Regions from separate parts of the Brevibacillus sp. M2.1A genome, predicted to be linked through region 1. Evidence: riboswitches for the same ligand, from Rfam matches in the RefSeq annotation. Region 1 holds a riboswitch; the other holds the start of a gene.
The links. Region 1 has a riboswitch for S-adenosylmethionine ahead of mtnK (S-methyl-5-thioribose kinase). Riboswitches for the same ligand answer to the same signal wherever they lie in the genome.
Positions count from the first base shown of each region.

Region 2: another riboswitch for S-adenosylmethionine. It lies ahead of HP567_RS21335 (homoserine dehydrogenase); the one in region 1 lies ahead of mtnK (S-methyl-5-thioribose kinase).

Region 1 covers NZ_JABSUY020000001.1:5,662,410-5,670,290, forward strand. The annotation lists gene HP567_RS27015 (ABC transporter ATP-binding protein) at 1-1,586, opposite strand, end outside; gene HP567_RS27020 (ABC transporter ATP-binding protein) at 1,606-3,348, opposite strand; gene HP567_RS27025 (GNAT family N-acetyltransferase) at 3,485-4,060, opposite strand; gene mtnA (S-methyl-5-thioribose-1-phosphate isomerase) at 4,159-5,199, opposite strand; gene mtnK (S-methyl-5-thioribose kinase) at 5,196-6,425, opposite strand; SAM riboswitch class I at 6,584-6,729, opposite strand; gene HP567_RS27040 (anti-sigma factor) at 6,826-7,881, opposite strand, start outside.
Region 2 covers NZ_JABSUY020000001.1:4,436,414-4,444,294, forward strand. The annotation lists gene HP567_RS21310 (MFS transporter) at 1-528, shown strand, start outside; gene HP567_RS21315 (CcdC family protein) at 626-1,105, shown strand; gene HP567_RS21320 (NUDIX hydrolase) at 1,141-1,548, opposite strand; gene HP567_RS21325 (VOC family protein) at 1,574-2,389, opposite strand; gene HP567_RS21330 (CapA family protein) at 2,468-3,637, shown strand; gene HP567_RS21335 (homoserine dehydrogenase) at 3,700-4,965, opposite strand; SAM riboswitch class I at 5,053-5,164, opposite strand; SAM riboswitch class I at 5,229-5,335, opposite strand; gene HP567_RS21340 (hypothetical protein) at 5,431-5,568, opposite strand; cobalamin riboswitch at 5,725-5,930, opposite strand; gene HP567_RS21345 (DinB family protein) at 5,956-6,519, opposite strand; gene HP567_RS21350 (cyclase family protein) at 6,537-7,178, opposite strand; gene HP567_RS21355 (Gfo/Idh/MocA family protein) at 7,200-7,881, opposite strand, start outside.

The DNA of each region.
Region 1 (7,881 bases):
ACGAGACCGACATGACTGCGCAATGAGTGCGTATCAATCTGTCTCATATCTTGTCCGTCGATCAAAATGCTCCCTTTCGTCACCGGATAGAACCCGAGCAGCAAATTCATCAAAGAGCTTTTTCCCGATCCGGTGTGCCCTACCAGCGCAATCGTTTGACCAGGCTGAGCCGTAAAGGAGACGTTTTTCAAGATATAATCGTCACCCTGATAGGCAAAAGAAACGTTATCAAAGACAACCTCTCCACGCGGGCGCTCGATTTGTGCACCCGTTTCTTTCTTCTCTGGCATCTCATCCATAATCTCGAAGACACGTCCCGCCGAAATAGTCGCCTGCTGCATTTGCGACAACCGATTCATGATCATGTTGATTGGTTCGAAAAAACGTCCCATGTAATCGACAAAAGCAAAAAGCGCCCCGAAGGAAATCGCGCTATGGAAGGAAGTTGAGCCGTAATACCAGACGATCAGGGTCAAGGAAACTTTCCAGATCAAATCCACCGCTGGGCGCAAAAGCAAGGATTCGAGGTTGATTTCTTTCATCCGCACCTTGAAGTAGCCTTCGTTTACATCAGCAAACTCCTTTTGTACACCTTTCTCCCGACGAAAAGCCTGCACGATCGTCATGTTTTGGATCATTTCATTGATCGTAGTGTTCATATCACCGAGCTTCGCGCGAATCACGGCATAGTAGCGAGAGCTGTACCTTTGATACACGTAGACTAACAGGACGAGCACTGGCACCGTCAAAAAGCAGAAGAGGGCGAGCTCAGGCTGCAAAAGGTAGAGCGCGATCAAGATTCCAATCAAGTAAAGACCGTTCTGTACAAATGTGGCGAGCACACTTACATACAGCTCACGGATGGCTTCTGTATCATTGCTCACACGGGAGACAAGCGCACCTACTGGCGTTTTGTCAAAAAAGGCAACCGGGAGCTTTTGCAAATGGATAAACAGCTTCATCCGCATTTGCTGAATGATGCGCTGGGCGATCTTTTGCAGCCACAAAATCTGGACGTAGTTGAAACCAGCTGAGAGCAAGATCAATGCTCCATAACCTACGGACAGCCAAACAATGGGCAAGACATCCCCCTGATACATCTCCTTGACTTCCTCTGCGGTCAGCCGAATGCCTGTGGAGGTCATCTTTTGACCTGATTGATCCTTCGTTGTTACCTCGAAGCGTTCCCTGCCGTTTTCTGGCGTAATCGGGGTGAATTGCTTCTCCGTGTTTGGATTCACTTTGCCGGACACCAGGTAATAGGTCGTGCCCTCAGTCAGTACCGTTACTTCTTTTTGATTGATCCTGTCCAAAGCAAGACCCGTCTTTGCTGCGACATCTTCACGAATATAGTTCGTACCGTTCAATGAGGCGACTTGCCCCGCTGCTTGTGGTGGCACTTCGTCCAGTTGATACCAAGGTTTTTGGATCGCCAGAATGTGATTATCAATCATGACCTTGGCTAAAAAAGGACCCGCCAGCTCTGCACTCGTCCCCAGCAAGAGCAGGAACAGCGCGCCCAGTATTTGCTTTTGAAATGGCCTGGCGTACTCGGTCAAACGCCCCCATACATTTTCTTTGCTCATGAAACGCTTTCCCCCTCTCTCAACCAGCCACATCCTGTTCCATTTGCTGACGACGGTACTGCTCTGCATACCAGCCGTTGCGTTGCATCAGCTCATCATGTGTCCCCCGCTCGACGATCTGCCCCTCATCCAGCACGAGAATCAGTTGAGCGTGCTGTACCGCAGACAGACGATGGGCCGTAATAATGGTCGTTTTATCCGCGCGCTCCTGTCGCAAATGACGAAGGATGCTTTCCTCCGTCCGCGCGTCCACAGCCGATAAAGAATCGTCGAGAATCAGAATACCCGCATCCATCAAAAGCGCGCGTGCAATGGAAATGCGCTGTTTTTGTCCCCCGGAGAGGGTGACCCCCTTCTCTCCAACCATGGTTTGCAATCCATCTCTGAATTGCTCCAGATCTCTCTTCATCTCCGCAAGCTCCAACGCATGCATCACTTCCTCGGTCGTCGCTTGTGGTTTTCCGAATGTAACATTTTCTGCAATCGTCCGTGAGAACAGCAAATGCTCCTGAGGCACGTAGCCGATTTTTTCCCGCAGCGTATCAAAAGCAAGTTCTTCAATCGGGATGCCCCCGATAAACAGGGCATGTTCCTTCATCTGATATTGATGCAATAAGGCACGGCACAACGTCGACTTGCCGCTCCCTGTCCGTCCGACAATCCCAAGCGTCTCTCCTTCACCCAAACGAAACGAGATGTCGGTGAGTGCCGGCTTGTCAGTGCCCGGATACGTAAAGGAAAAATGGCGTGCTTCCACGGTATTGGCTATTTGACTCGTGACCGGATTCGCTGCCTCTGTCACATCTGGCTGCTCCACCATTAGCTCTGTAAAACGCTTATGGGATGCGCCACCGCGCTGCAACACATTGACCAGCCAACCAAAGGCGAACATCGGCCAAATTAAAAGTCCCAAGTATAAATTGAACGCAACCAAATCCCCTAAGGAAATGGCGCTGGTGAACACCAAATACGTCCCATAGCCTAGCCCGATCAAAAAGCTGAAGCCAATAATAATCGCGATCGTCGGCTCGAACAGGGCGTCGATCCGCGAAACGCTCACATTTCGCTCCAACGTTTTCTCACTAACCCGGCGATATGCCTCGATATCGGCCTTTTCCTGAACAAATGCTCTCAATACCCGAACGCCAGATACGGATTGTTGAACATGATCATTCATCTCTCCGAAGGCTTCCTGCGCCAAGTAAAAACGCTCATGCAGCAGTCTTCCATAGTACGCCGTTGACCAAGCCAAAAACGGCATCGGGATCAGTGCAGCCAGCGTCAGCTTCCAATCAATTGCTGTTACCATGACGCCTAGTGTTAACAAGGTCATGAACAACGCATCGACAAGCGTAAGCACCCCTGTACTCGCCGTTTGTTCGATGGCAGGAATGTCGTTGGTGGCGACAGCCATCAGATCACCACTGCGTTTGCGATGAAAAAACGACGGGGTCATTCTGGTCAAATGGGCAAAAAGTCGCTCGCGCAACGTCCTCTCGAGAATTAAAGCTCCTCCATTTAACAAATACCGCCAGAGAAACCGCAATCCATACAAGCTAACACCCAATACGAGCAAGATGACCACTGTTTGCGTCAAATCAGCGTCCGTCAGGGAACTGTTGCGAATCGAATCCACCGTGTCCCCGATTAATTTCGGCGGCCAAAGCATGAGGACGTCGATGATAAACAGCACAGCGATTCCAATGACGTACCGTTTCCAATAGGCGCGGAAAAACCAAGATAATTGCCGAAGTGTCTGCATGTATTTCACCTCTATTTTTTTCAAGCCTAACAGCACGACTAAAAAAGGGCTTGCGAATCACACGCAGCCCTCTTGATCTGTCTTCACCATCGTAATTTACAGAATTTTCATTGTCAATCGAAGCATACAGTTCAATCTAAGATTTTTTATCGGCTTTCCAGTCAAGCCATTCCTCTTTTAGCAAGCTGTAAGTAGCATGATCCACGTAATGATCGTACAGGAATTCATTCCGGCGCAGTATCCCTTCCAGTTGAAAGCCTAATCGCTCCGGGATCGATCTGCTCTTATAGTTTTCTGTAGCAGCCTGAATCGTTACTTTTTCCAAATCCCATGACCCGAAGATTAATACGTCCAAGTAGGTCGCCACTGCTTCTGTCATCAGACCCTTGCCCTGAAATTGCGCACCCAGCCAATAGCCAATGGACGTCTTTTTGTTGATCCAATCTATCGTATGTACGCCGACTGTGCCAGCCAGACGTCCTTGGTACCAAATGCCATAGTTGATGCCGCGATTATCGTTGTACTGATGGATCGTCGCTTGGATGAATTGACGAGAATCCTCTACCTTCTTCGTATAATTCAGCCACGGCAGCCATTCCATAAGACTTTCCCGGTTCGAATCCGTAAGCAAAAATAACTCCTCAGCATCAGCTAATTCTAATTGTTTCAAGTACGTATCTTCATTGATGGCTATCCGTTGAATCGTTTGCATACGAATCTCCCCTTTTCTTGGATATTTTACTGGAAAACACCAAAATGAGCAAAAAGCGCCCGCCAGCAACAAAAGGCGAACGCTTATAAAAAGTTCTTTTATTTTTTGCTATTGCCGATCTCTTCCGGCTTGAAAATGCCTGTCTCCGTGACGATCGCTGTAATGTACTTCGCAGGCGTTACATCGAACGCAGGATTGTACACTTTGATATCGTCTGGAGCTACCTGTTTGCCCAAGCCATGGGTAATTTCCTCGGCTGGACGTTCTTCAATCGGAATATCTGCGCCTGTCGGTGTCTCCAGATCGACGGAGGACAAGGGAGCTGCCACGTAAAAAGGAATGCCGTGAGCTTTTGCCAATACCGCAACCCCATACGTACCGATTTTATTGGCGACATCTCCGTTCGCTGCTACGCGGTCTGTACCCACGATGACAGCCTCTACTTTCCCTTGGGACATCACCATCGCCGCCATGTTGTCGCAGATCAGCGTCACATCAATCCCTGCTTGCTGCAATTCGAATGCAGTAAGACGAGCGCCTTGCAGGACAGGACGAGTTTCGTCCGCGTACACCTTTAAGTTCCAGCCGCGTTCCTTTGCCAAATAAAAGGGAGCGGTAGCCGTACCGTACGCTGCCGTAGCCAATGCTCCTGGATTACAGTGCGTGAGAATTCCCATACCGTCATGCAACAGAGTCAGCAAATGCTCTCCGATGGTCCGGCATACTTCAGCGTCTTCCTTTTGAATCGCCAGTGCTTCATCGAGCACGGACGCCTTCAACTCGGCAATCGACGCACCGCTTTCTTTTTCAACACGAGCCTTGATGCGATCCAACGCCCAGAACAGATTCACGGCTGTCGGACGGGAAGAGCCCAAGTAGTCTGCCTGCTGGTTCAGTTCCTGCCAAAACTCGTCGTAGTTACTCGCTTCACTGCCACGAATGCCCAGGTAGAGCCCGTAAGCCGCCGCCATGCCAATCGCTGGTGCGCCACGGACTTCCAAGCGTCGGATGGAACCCCATACTTGCTCGGAGGTGGTCAAGTTCAAATAGATCGTTTCTACTGGCAGACGCGTCTGGTCAAGCAAGACCAATGCGTCATTCTCCCACTTAACAGGTGCCAATTGGGTGCTGGTTGTCATACTGTTGTAGCCTCCTGATAGTAACGTTCGGTCACAGTGCGTACGATGTCCGTGATATCTGTCGATTCGTCGATGCCGCCGCGACCGAGAATCAACGCTTCTCCTATCGAGAGCGCCAGACGTTCTGCTTCTGCGCGAGTCTGGTCGTCTTCAATGGCATTCAGGTCTGCTACGCCTGCCAAACCGATGACACGGCGCAAGATTTTGCAGCCGGCATAGCCTGCTGTATCCTGAATCAAGCGCTTCACGTAGCTTTGCCACAGCCCTTCGACATGGGCGCTGCGCTCTTTGGCGTGCTTGTGCCAGAGTTGAACGAATTGCGAAACGAATTCATTCCAGACATCCTCGACCGTTTCCAGTAAGTATTCGCGGTACGCTTCCCGTTCTCCTTGATCTTTTTGCAAACCGTGCTGGCCTGCGTAGTTGAGCAGCAGATTGGCAATGACCGCCCCGATGTCAAAACCGATTGGGCCGTAGTAAGCAAACTCTGGATCGATTGCTTTCAAGCTGTTCTCCGTGATGAAAATACTTCCGGTATGCAAGTCGCCATGCAGCAGCGCTTCCGAGCGCGTAAGGAAATCGTATTTCAGCTTGGCGATTTCCAGCTTCAGCGGCCGGTTGTTCCAGATCGCCTCGACTTCGCGGCGAATCAACGGATTGAAATCGTTGGTAGGCGCATTTTCATATGGATCGGTAAAGACGAGATCTTCTGTGATTTTGCATAATTCTGGATTTATGAATGTTCCGACTAGCGCTTTTTTATCGTACGGATGCGCGCCCAGATCGGATGTGAAGAACAAGGTTTGCGCGAGAAAACGGCCAATTTGCTTCGCGAATAGTGGGTACCGCTTTCCTTCGATCAAACCTTTGCGCATGATGATGTGATCCCCGACGTTTTCCATGACAGTCAACGCAAGCTCCCCGTCGAAATGATACACCTGCGGCACCAGGTCTGGAACGTATTTGTGCTGAATGCGGAGTGCCTCGCTCTCGATGCGAGCCCGATCAATCGTAAGCGGCCAAGATTCTCCCACGACGCGGGCAAAAGGCAGTGCTTGCTTGACAATGACGCTCTTACCGGTTGCCGGCTCCAGAATGTCAAAAACCAGATTGAGGTTACCATCCCCGATTTCACGGCTGGTCAGCTCTGCTCCTTCGCTAAAAAGATCCGGTATTCCTTTTACGTACTCCACTGCTTCCTGTTCAGTCAATGCGCGATATGCCATGATGCCAAAACTCCCCTCTACGTATTTTTCCTCTATCTCTACTTGTTTTGTTTGTGTCCCGAGAGTATTAATTTTAAAATTCTTATCGACGAAAAAAGACCTCTTTTCCCGAAGAAAAGAGGTCGCCGTCGTCACGTGTAAGAACCGTGTTGATGTCCCCCTTATCTTCCAGACCACTTTTGTTTCTGCAGGAATTAGCACCGTGCATGTCGCCTGTCAATCAGTCGCTTCCTCGCGTCTGAATGGCGTCATGTCGGTTGCCGGGTATCATCGGGCCAGTCCCTCCACCTTCTCTGGATAAGGTATCCAAAACGTATTCGGTTTTTGATTTAGTTTGAATCATACAACCAACGCTTCCACGATGTCAACACCCTTTTGTGCAAAAATTCGCACCTTGCTATCAATAGCTGGATTGTGTTCCCGATGCCGCAGGGTGATCCCAATTCCACCAGTCTACTTTGCCTAAAAACGCTGCTGTTATCGACTTTTCGGCCTTGAGCTTCAACAGTTCTTTCGTCGGTCCAGTGAGGACGGCGCCGTAGATTCGCACTCCGTTTTGCTGCATGTAGTTGTATCGTTCGGCTATCTGAAGGTCGCTACGAAATAGCAAAGATCTGCCGACATCGCGAGCCAGATCTTCTTGCTCAGATAAGTACTTCATCTCTTCTAAGTAGGCGGCCATTCTTCTGTTCCCTTCCCCGTTTACCCGAATGGGCGCATCTCCGTAATCCAGTTCATGCTGCGCAAATCCCCACACGTACCCGGGACCGAGAAATCGATTTGCCCCATCGTCTTCTGCTTGCTTTCGCTCCACCCCTGTGTCTACCGCAAACCAAACCGTATCTTGTCCCGAAGAGGTGACATGGCGGGAAACCAATTCATAGTACTCCTCGTATGTTAGGAAGTGATCGAAGGAAATCGCGAGCTGAGAAACGGTCCCCTCAGGTAGCTTCTCCATCGTTGTCCAGGCAGGTGCAGTGCGAGATTCCGTATCCCCCATTTCCCCGTCTGTCGGATAACGGAAATACAGCTTCTGTTCCCTAACCCCGTTCGTCCATTGCGGCTTCGTATTTACGTTCCATAGCACATTCGTACTCTCAAAACGACCAGCGACCTTTTCTTCCCCCCCAACCCGCTCACGTAGTTCCATGCTGATGTTTCCGTACAGCAATCCGACCTGCGAGCCACTACTACCCACTCTCACACCTGGCTGAGTAAAATTGACTATCGACTTCGCAACGCGGAACAGATCTTCATGCATCAGCGACCCGACCCAGCCATTCAAAATCAGCAACACAACTCCGGCCAAAAAGGGAAGCCCTATGGTGAACCCAGCGTTGGACAACCGATTTTTCCATTTCCCCCGGCGCACAATGGCACGCTGTTTTTCAGCCGACAGTGCTTCAGGCTGGTTTATTTTCACCTTGTCCTCCCCCGTTTCTTCCCCCAACAAAAG
Region 2 (7,881 bases), 1.2 Mb from region 1:
TTCCTTGGCGGTGTGAACCTGATGATCTTGAACTTTAGCGAGCTGCAGCAGGAACCTCAGCTCATGGGATGGATCTATGCAGCAGAAGGAATCAGCATTTTGATTGGAGGGCTCTTGGCCAAACGTTGGATAGGCCGCAGAAACCTCGTGGCAGCGTCCACCATCATGCTCTTCTTCTTCGCGCTGTCCCAGTTTGGCATGTCATTCGCGGATAACAAATTCATGGTGCTTGCTTCCTTCTCCGTGTTCGGCTTTGTCGTTGCTTTCTTCTTTCCGGTCATCGCAACGATTTTCCAGAAGCGCCTACCTCCACACCAGCAAGGGCGATTCTTTTCTTTCAAAAGCATGCTGGATCGTGGGTTCTTCTTGTTGGCTCTCGCAATTACAGGAGTTGGGCTGGACCTTCTCGGCATTAGCGGCTACCTCCTCTTCATCGGCTCGCTGACATTGCTCTTTGGCTTGTTGACTTTCATCTACAGTAAAAAGCATAAGCTGGATGTCCGCTCCCACGATGAAGCAGTTGCCTAGTATCGGCATATAACGTACCATGACAAACGCTTTCCTATCGACCATGCTTTGGTGTACACTATTGAAGTATGTTGAACACTTATGGAGGCGTTTTTCCATGCAGATACTTTCCTCTCCCGTTTTGGGAATCTTGCTGCCTCTCGTGATGGCTATTGCAGTGATCTTTTTGAGAATGCGTCGGCAAAAAAAGCCGGCTTCTGCAAAAAGCATTATTTTGCCACCATTCTTTATGGCGACAGGGTTTGCGATGTTTTTGTTCCCGGAGGCGCAATTACCGCCCAAGTTTGATATTGCAGCCTTTGTGGTTGGGGTTATCTTTTCGATTCCGTTGATTATGACATCACGTTTTGAAATCATTGGGCAAGATGTGTATCTGAAACGGTCCCGTGCGTTTTTCTTCATTTTGTCCGGTCTGTTGGTCATCCGGCTGATTATTAAACTGTTGATCAATGATAGCTTTACACCGATTCAAACAGGTGGACTGTTCTTCTTGCTCGCATTCGGTATGCTCGTGCCTTGGCGTATCGCGATGCTGGTGATGTACCGGAACTTAACCAAAAAGACGTTTGGTACCTAATAGAAAACCACCTCCAATGCGAGGTGGTTTCTTTCTTAAAATTCTACATAAAACGGATGCTCTTCTTCTCGCAAACACAACTCAATCCGTTGCCGGAAGTTTTTCCAGGTGACCATCTCCAGCGCTTCCTCTACCGGAAAAAAGCCTGCCTGCAAGCATTCCGGGGTCGTGATCAATTTTCCGCCGATCGGTTTGGCTAAAAATAACGCATTGCAGAGGCTTTTCCTCACATTTTGAAAAATACCGCAAAATTTCGTCACTTCAATCTCTAAACCGCACTCTTCCTTCGTCTCTCGAATGGCTGCCTCCTTGAGAGATTCGCCCTCTTCTACTTTTCCACCGGGCATTTCCCATCCTCTGCGCGGACCCTTGATCAATAAAATCTCCTGACGCTCATTGATAATAATCGCTGCTGTGGAAATCGTATGCCGAGGTGATCCCATATGTACGCCTCCCTTTTTTAAACGACTACTCCAGCGCTGCCAGAAAGTAAGATCCTCCACCAATCTTATACTCGCTATTCTTGCATGCTCCTGCGAGCTTCGCAAAAAACGGTCTTTGCCCGCGATTTTTCCATGCCGTCTGCGCCAATCCCTCCTCAGTCGGTTGGCAAAGCACTACATTTCCCCCCGGAAGTTCAAATGCTTGGCAGATAGCCCCCAGTTTTTTATCGTGGAATACTTCGCTCTTCTCCCACCCAAACCAGCTTTGCCAACGGGCTGTCGCTTCTTCCAGATCCTTTACTGCATAGCCTACTGACTGGAGATGAGCTGCACCGTTCGGATGTGCGGCAATCATACCGCGATTCGTCAAATCTTCTCTTCTCTCTTCATCCGTTTGCGACCATTCAATGAGAAATGGCGGGAGAAGAGCACTATCTGTATCTTCGAGAAACAACATCCGCCACCGAAGCGTCGTACCATCATCACGCGTACGATTTCCCGCAACAGGTCCAGTAACCTGCAAGCCTTGGCTTCGCAGGCGCTCTGCCCACGCATCCATCTCGTTGGTCCGAAGCGCAATCTGACCGAATCCTTCCCCCTTTGCTTCATCCTCGATACATTGACGTACGAGCGGATTCTCTGATTGTCGAGCAAGCTCCTGGTGTTCAACCGCCAAAAATTCAACATAAGAAAGCCCGAAATAACTAAGGCTATTCCATGTCCCCCAAGACGCATGACGCCCTCCAGCTACCGCATGAAAACCCGCTTGGCAAAATTGTTCCGCTGCTTCCTGTGGAGTCCGATGTACAAAATGAACCAAATGATCAAAAGTTAATCGCACCTTTTTTCGCCCCTTTTTCGTATTACTTATAGGATATCAAACTTCATTTATGTAAGGATAGAAAGACAAGGGGGAAAAATGAACGAGAACAGATCAAGCCGGATACATGCTCGGCGCAAGCGCTCACGCAGAAAATGGGTACGTATGGGAAAGAACACGCTCCTATTTAGCTTGTTGGCCATCTTCGTCGTCGGAACCTACTACCTATTCCAAATTGCCATGGATGGAGAACATGCCAACCCGAACACACAGCCTACTCCTGACAATACCGCGAACCAAAAGACTTCTGTGCAGCTCACCTTTGTCGGTGACATCATGATGTCAGGAAATGTTGAGAAAACCTTACTCGCAAACAGCTATGACTACCCATATAAACATGTAAGCTCGCTCTTTTTGCAAGATGATATCACCATTGCCAATTTGGAGACGCCTATCACCGTCACAGGTGTTGCCGCTCAAAACAAGGAGTATGTCTACAAATCATCGCCACTTGCTGTTCCTGCCATGAAAAACGCGGGGATTGATGTGGTGAATCTCGCCAATAACCACTCCATGGACCAAGGAGTTCCAGGATTGTTGGATACTTTTGACGCTTTGGACGAAAACCGGATTGAATACGTCGGCGCCGGTAAAGATGCCAGCCGTGCCTATTCACCTGTATTCATAGAAAAGAACGGCATCAAGATCGCGATTCTCGGCTTCAGCAGGGTCATTCCCGAAACGAGCTGGTTTGCAGGAGATTCCCAGCCAGGTATGGCCGCTTCCTATGATCCTACACTGGCAGTGAAAGCGATCCAGGATGCGAACAGCCAAGCTGATCTCGTCGTGGTGATTGCACACTGGGGCAAGGAACGCTCCGACTATCCTGTCGATCATCAAAAAGAGCTGTCCCGTGCCTACATCGATGCTGGTGCAGATTTGATTGTCGGCGGTCATCCCCACGTACTTCAAGGCTTTGAACGATACAACGACAAATGGATTGCGTACAGTCTTGGCAATTTCATTTTTACACGGTCAAACGAACCCAAGACTTGGGAAACGATGGTCCTGCAAGCAAGCTGTACGAAAAGCGGCGATTGTGAACTGACGATGCTTCCGTTTCACGCAGAATTGGGACAAGCCGTACCCATGAATGAAAGCAATGGCGCTGCCCTGCTAAAACGCATCGAATCCATTTCTGAGAGTGTCGACATTCAAAGTGACGGGCGTGTGCAGCCACGTGCTAAAGCAGTGGAGACTGCCCCCTGACAAAAGAAGCCGTGTTTCCAGATACCTAGAAATACGGCTTTTCTTCATATGATTCCTCTTCCTTACGCAGATTCAAGAACAGGGAAGCAGCGCACTTCTAAGCCAAAATCATTTTTCAACAAAGACTCATGCTCTTCACTGATTCCTGTCACGATCAAGCCTGCGCGCAAGACGCCACCCAAATCGAATTGGACTTTTAGCTTATGTACGTTCACTCCTGCCTGCTGAAGGAAATGCAAGACTCGGTCTGGCGTCGCAGTATGACATGAGCCCTCAAGATAACACAGGACGTGTTCTGCCGAGTCCGATGTAGCTCCAGCTTTGTCAGCCGTTTTTTCTTTCCAGGTAGGATGCGGCGTGAATGGCTGTGTCAATAAATAGGCCAAATCCTCCACGACTGCACTTGCTGTAGGAAGCTCTCCCGCCCCTCTTCCTGTAAACAGCAAGTCTCCCACGATGTTGCCGGATAGCTGGACAGCATTAAATGCGTCGTGGATTTGCGCCAACGGATGGCTCAGCGGAAGCATGGTTGGTTCAACAGATAGGCGAATTCCTTTCTCAGCTTGATAGGCCTGTGCGATCAGCTTGATCCGATACCCCAGCTCGCTTGCAATCCGAATGTGACCTACTGACAAATCTGCAATTCCTTTACGAACAACATCCGCTAAAGGCAGCGATTCTCCGTAAACAAGCTGTGCCAAGATATACAATTTGTACATAGCATCGAAGCCTTCTACATCCGAACGAGGGTCTGCTTCCGCATAGCCCAGCTCCTGCGCTTGCTTGAGCACCTCCTGATATGAGAGCTGCTCTGCTTCCATTTTCGTCAAGATGAAGTTCGTTGTTCCGTTGAGAATACCGCGAACACCTTGGATATCATTCGTGCGAAGGAACTGCCTCAGCACACTCAAGATCGGGATGCCCCCTGCCACACTCGCTTCATAGGCAAGATGCACTTGATGCTGATTTGCCAAATCGACTAGCTCTGTTCCTTTTTTCGCCAGGAGCTCTTTGTTGGCAGTTACCACATGGCAGCCCTTTTTGATCAAAGCACGAACGTAGTCATAGGTAGGTTCTACACCACCCATGACCTCCACCACGATATCCACATCGCTTCTCAATACATCCTCAAAATCTGTTGTCAATAAAGCCGGGTCGACATGAACCGCCCGCTCTTTTTCCGAGTCACGCACCAATGCCTTGACGATTTCAATTCGTTTACCCAGACGAGTAGCCAGCTTCTCCTGTTGCGAGCGAATCGTTTTGATTACGCCTCCACCCACTGTCCCCAATCCCAATAATCCTACGCGTACCACTTCTGCACTCATTCTAACCACCCCATACCCCGAATTTTGGATAAAAAGAAGAAGCCATCTTCGATAAGAAGAAGGCTTGTAAGTAGCTAATGCTCCCCCTCCTTATCTCCCAGGACGTATATGTCCTGCAGGAATTGGCACCTTGTCACAAAATATGCGTGACGGTTGCCGGGCTTCATCGGGCCAGTCCCTCCACCTCTCTGGATAAAGAAAATATGAAATTAAAAAACCTTCTTCGCTAAGAAGAAGGTTCATCTACCAATGGAGTAACCCGCTTCTTATCTTTCGAGACGAAACGTCTCGCAGGAATTGGCACCTTGTCGCTATATGCAACGGTTGCCGGGCTTCATCGGGCCAGACCCTCCACCTCTCTGGATAAGAACCATTTATGCTGTTGAGCTTTATTCTAAGAAATTCCAAGGCAAGCGTCAACAAAATTCTTTCTTTTCTGATTGCAAGCTGATTTTGGCAAAGCTTTCAGTTGTAGGTGAACAGGCTTTCTACCTCTTCCATACTGCAGCAAGTGCAATGAAACACGCCCTCGTGGCAGTCCTCAGGCAGCTCCTTTTCCTCAACATATCCGCACCATTGGCAAATAAAAACTTGAATCATCATACGCCCTCCTCCTCTTTTATCCTGCCCAAAATAAAAAAAGCATTTTCCGCTCGACCGTGACGATCGTTAGAAAATGCCAGAAAAGGAGGGACGTACTTGTCCACTCGCTGTTTTTCGCAAGCCATCTCTAACACCTCCCTATCTCCCGTAGGTCTATCAGTGTTGTCGAAACAGGCAGGTCTCCTGACTATGGGTTCATCGTCTAGCGTCGCCTTCCCCGTCTATTTGGATAGACCAGTGGCTTGTTGGACGCTGACTCCCCTCTTACAGTGGCGGGACCGTGTCGGATTTGCACCGAGCTTCCCTATTATCCTTGGGGCGAATTGGTAACGCCCTAAGGAACCTGTTTCCACCTATGAAATTGTCTTTTCTTGCTACTCTCCTCAGTTATTTTTCCGTGTATTGCGAACCTTGTTCGTGGGCCAGTTGCCATTCCTTCCCCAAATACCGCTCTTTCAAAATGGTAGTGTGGTGAGCTTCATGTCCAGCAATCACGTAGGCCAATGTCCTTGCAGATAGTTTGTTTCCGTTGGCAAGTCCTGTACGCGTCCATGCTTCCGGAGAGATTCCGCGGACCTGCGCGATGGTGGAAGCACGAACAGCCTTGTACTCTTCCAATAAATCTGAGAGGTCTCTTAGTTGAAAGCCCCCGTGTTCAACAAAAGCATTCTCATCAAAACCGACGAGGGGTGTCTGATCTCCTCTCGCAATTCTCAACAAGCGATAGCTCATGATGCGTTCTGTATCGACGAGATGACCCAAAACCTCTTTTACCGTCCATTTGCCTGGTGCATACCGATAATCAATTTGCTCGGGCGCAAGTGAGGAAAATAATGCGACTTGCCTCTCTCCTTGTTGTGTGAGGATCGTTTGCAGCTCCCCCTCCGGTACAAGTCCAATATAATAGTCAAAATAAGCAGCGTATTCATCCCGCTCTGGTCGTCTGAGCATACGTTTCCCACTCCTCGTCATTCAGTTTCGATAGACAAATTGCTATGTAAACCTTCAAACAATAGGACCCTTGCCGGGGCTGCATCGGTGCCAATCAGCTTGAGTGGGGCAGCTACCAGAAAGTACTCGCCTGGTGGGACCTCTGCTAGCCGCAAGCCTTCTATGACAATGACTCCCGCTGCAAACAGCTTTTTATGTGTGGGGTGACCCTCCTGGCTACGTTCGATTCCAAGTGCATCAGTGCCAATGCCCCGCACCCCCAGCTCACTTACATATTCTGCACCTTCCTCTGACAGAAAGATGAATTCAAAAGAGAACGCCTCTTCAAAAGAGTTTTTCGTTTTAAACAGGACAAAATCTCCTCGCGCAAGATCGAATCTCTCCAAGTCAGCGCGTGTGATCCTGTCTTCTACCGCTGTGAGATCGAGAACCTTGCAATTGCCAACTAGCTTCTCCAAGGAAATACTCTCAAATGTATCGCCAGCATTCACCATGTGCAGGGGAGCATCCACATGGGTACCCGTGTGAAGGTCCATATCGATTCTCGATTCGGTTACATACCCACTGGTAGCCGTATGTATTTTCGGCTGCTTTTCCGGCTTGTTTTTATATACCGTCATTCCTTCGTACACGGTGGCGGTTACATCATACATTTTCATCCCAAACCCACTCCCCTTTGCCTACTGTTTTTTTCGATCCGCTGGAAAAGCAATGCCCATCTGTCTTCTCGCTTCATCCATGACCTGCATGGCCATTTTGGAAACTTCATGCGAATTCGTTGCGGATTGTCTGGCCCCAATCCTTGCCAAGCGCAAGAATTCTCTTATTTCATAGTGCATAGTCTTCGGGGTCTGTGGCCTTGTTACTTGCTCGATTCGTCCGTCCCTGTAACGAATGTCCACTTCTTTGAGATGGTTGATTCGATCGATTACCATCGTGGCGTCCTCCCCTTGAATTTCTGCTGGCTGATAGGAGGTCGTAATTTTCGAGTAGCTAATGATGGCATCCATCTGGCGATATTTCAACAGCATACTGCCTTCTCCATCCACGCCAGAATCAAGCACAATTCCTCCTGCTTTGACGTCGTCTGGTCTGCCAAAAAGGATGAGTAACGGATATAGACAATAGATACCGATGTCCATCAAGGCTCCGTTTGAAAAAGCAGGATCAAAAGCACGTAAAACCTTCCCTTCGCGGTAGGCGTCATAGCGCGAAGAATATTGGCAATTGCTCGCAATAAAACGTCGTATTTTTCCCAGCTTGTGAAGGTTGTCTTGTATCGCAAAAAAATTGGGCAACAGTGTAGATTTGACAGCCTCCATGAGAAGCACGTCATTTCTTTTCGCTGCCTCGATCATTTCT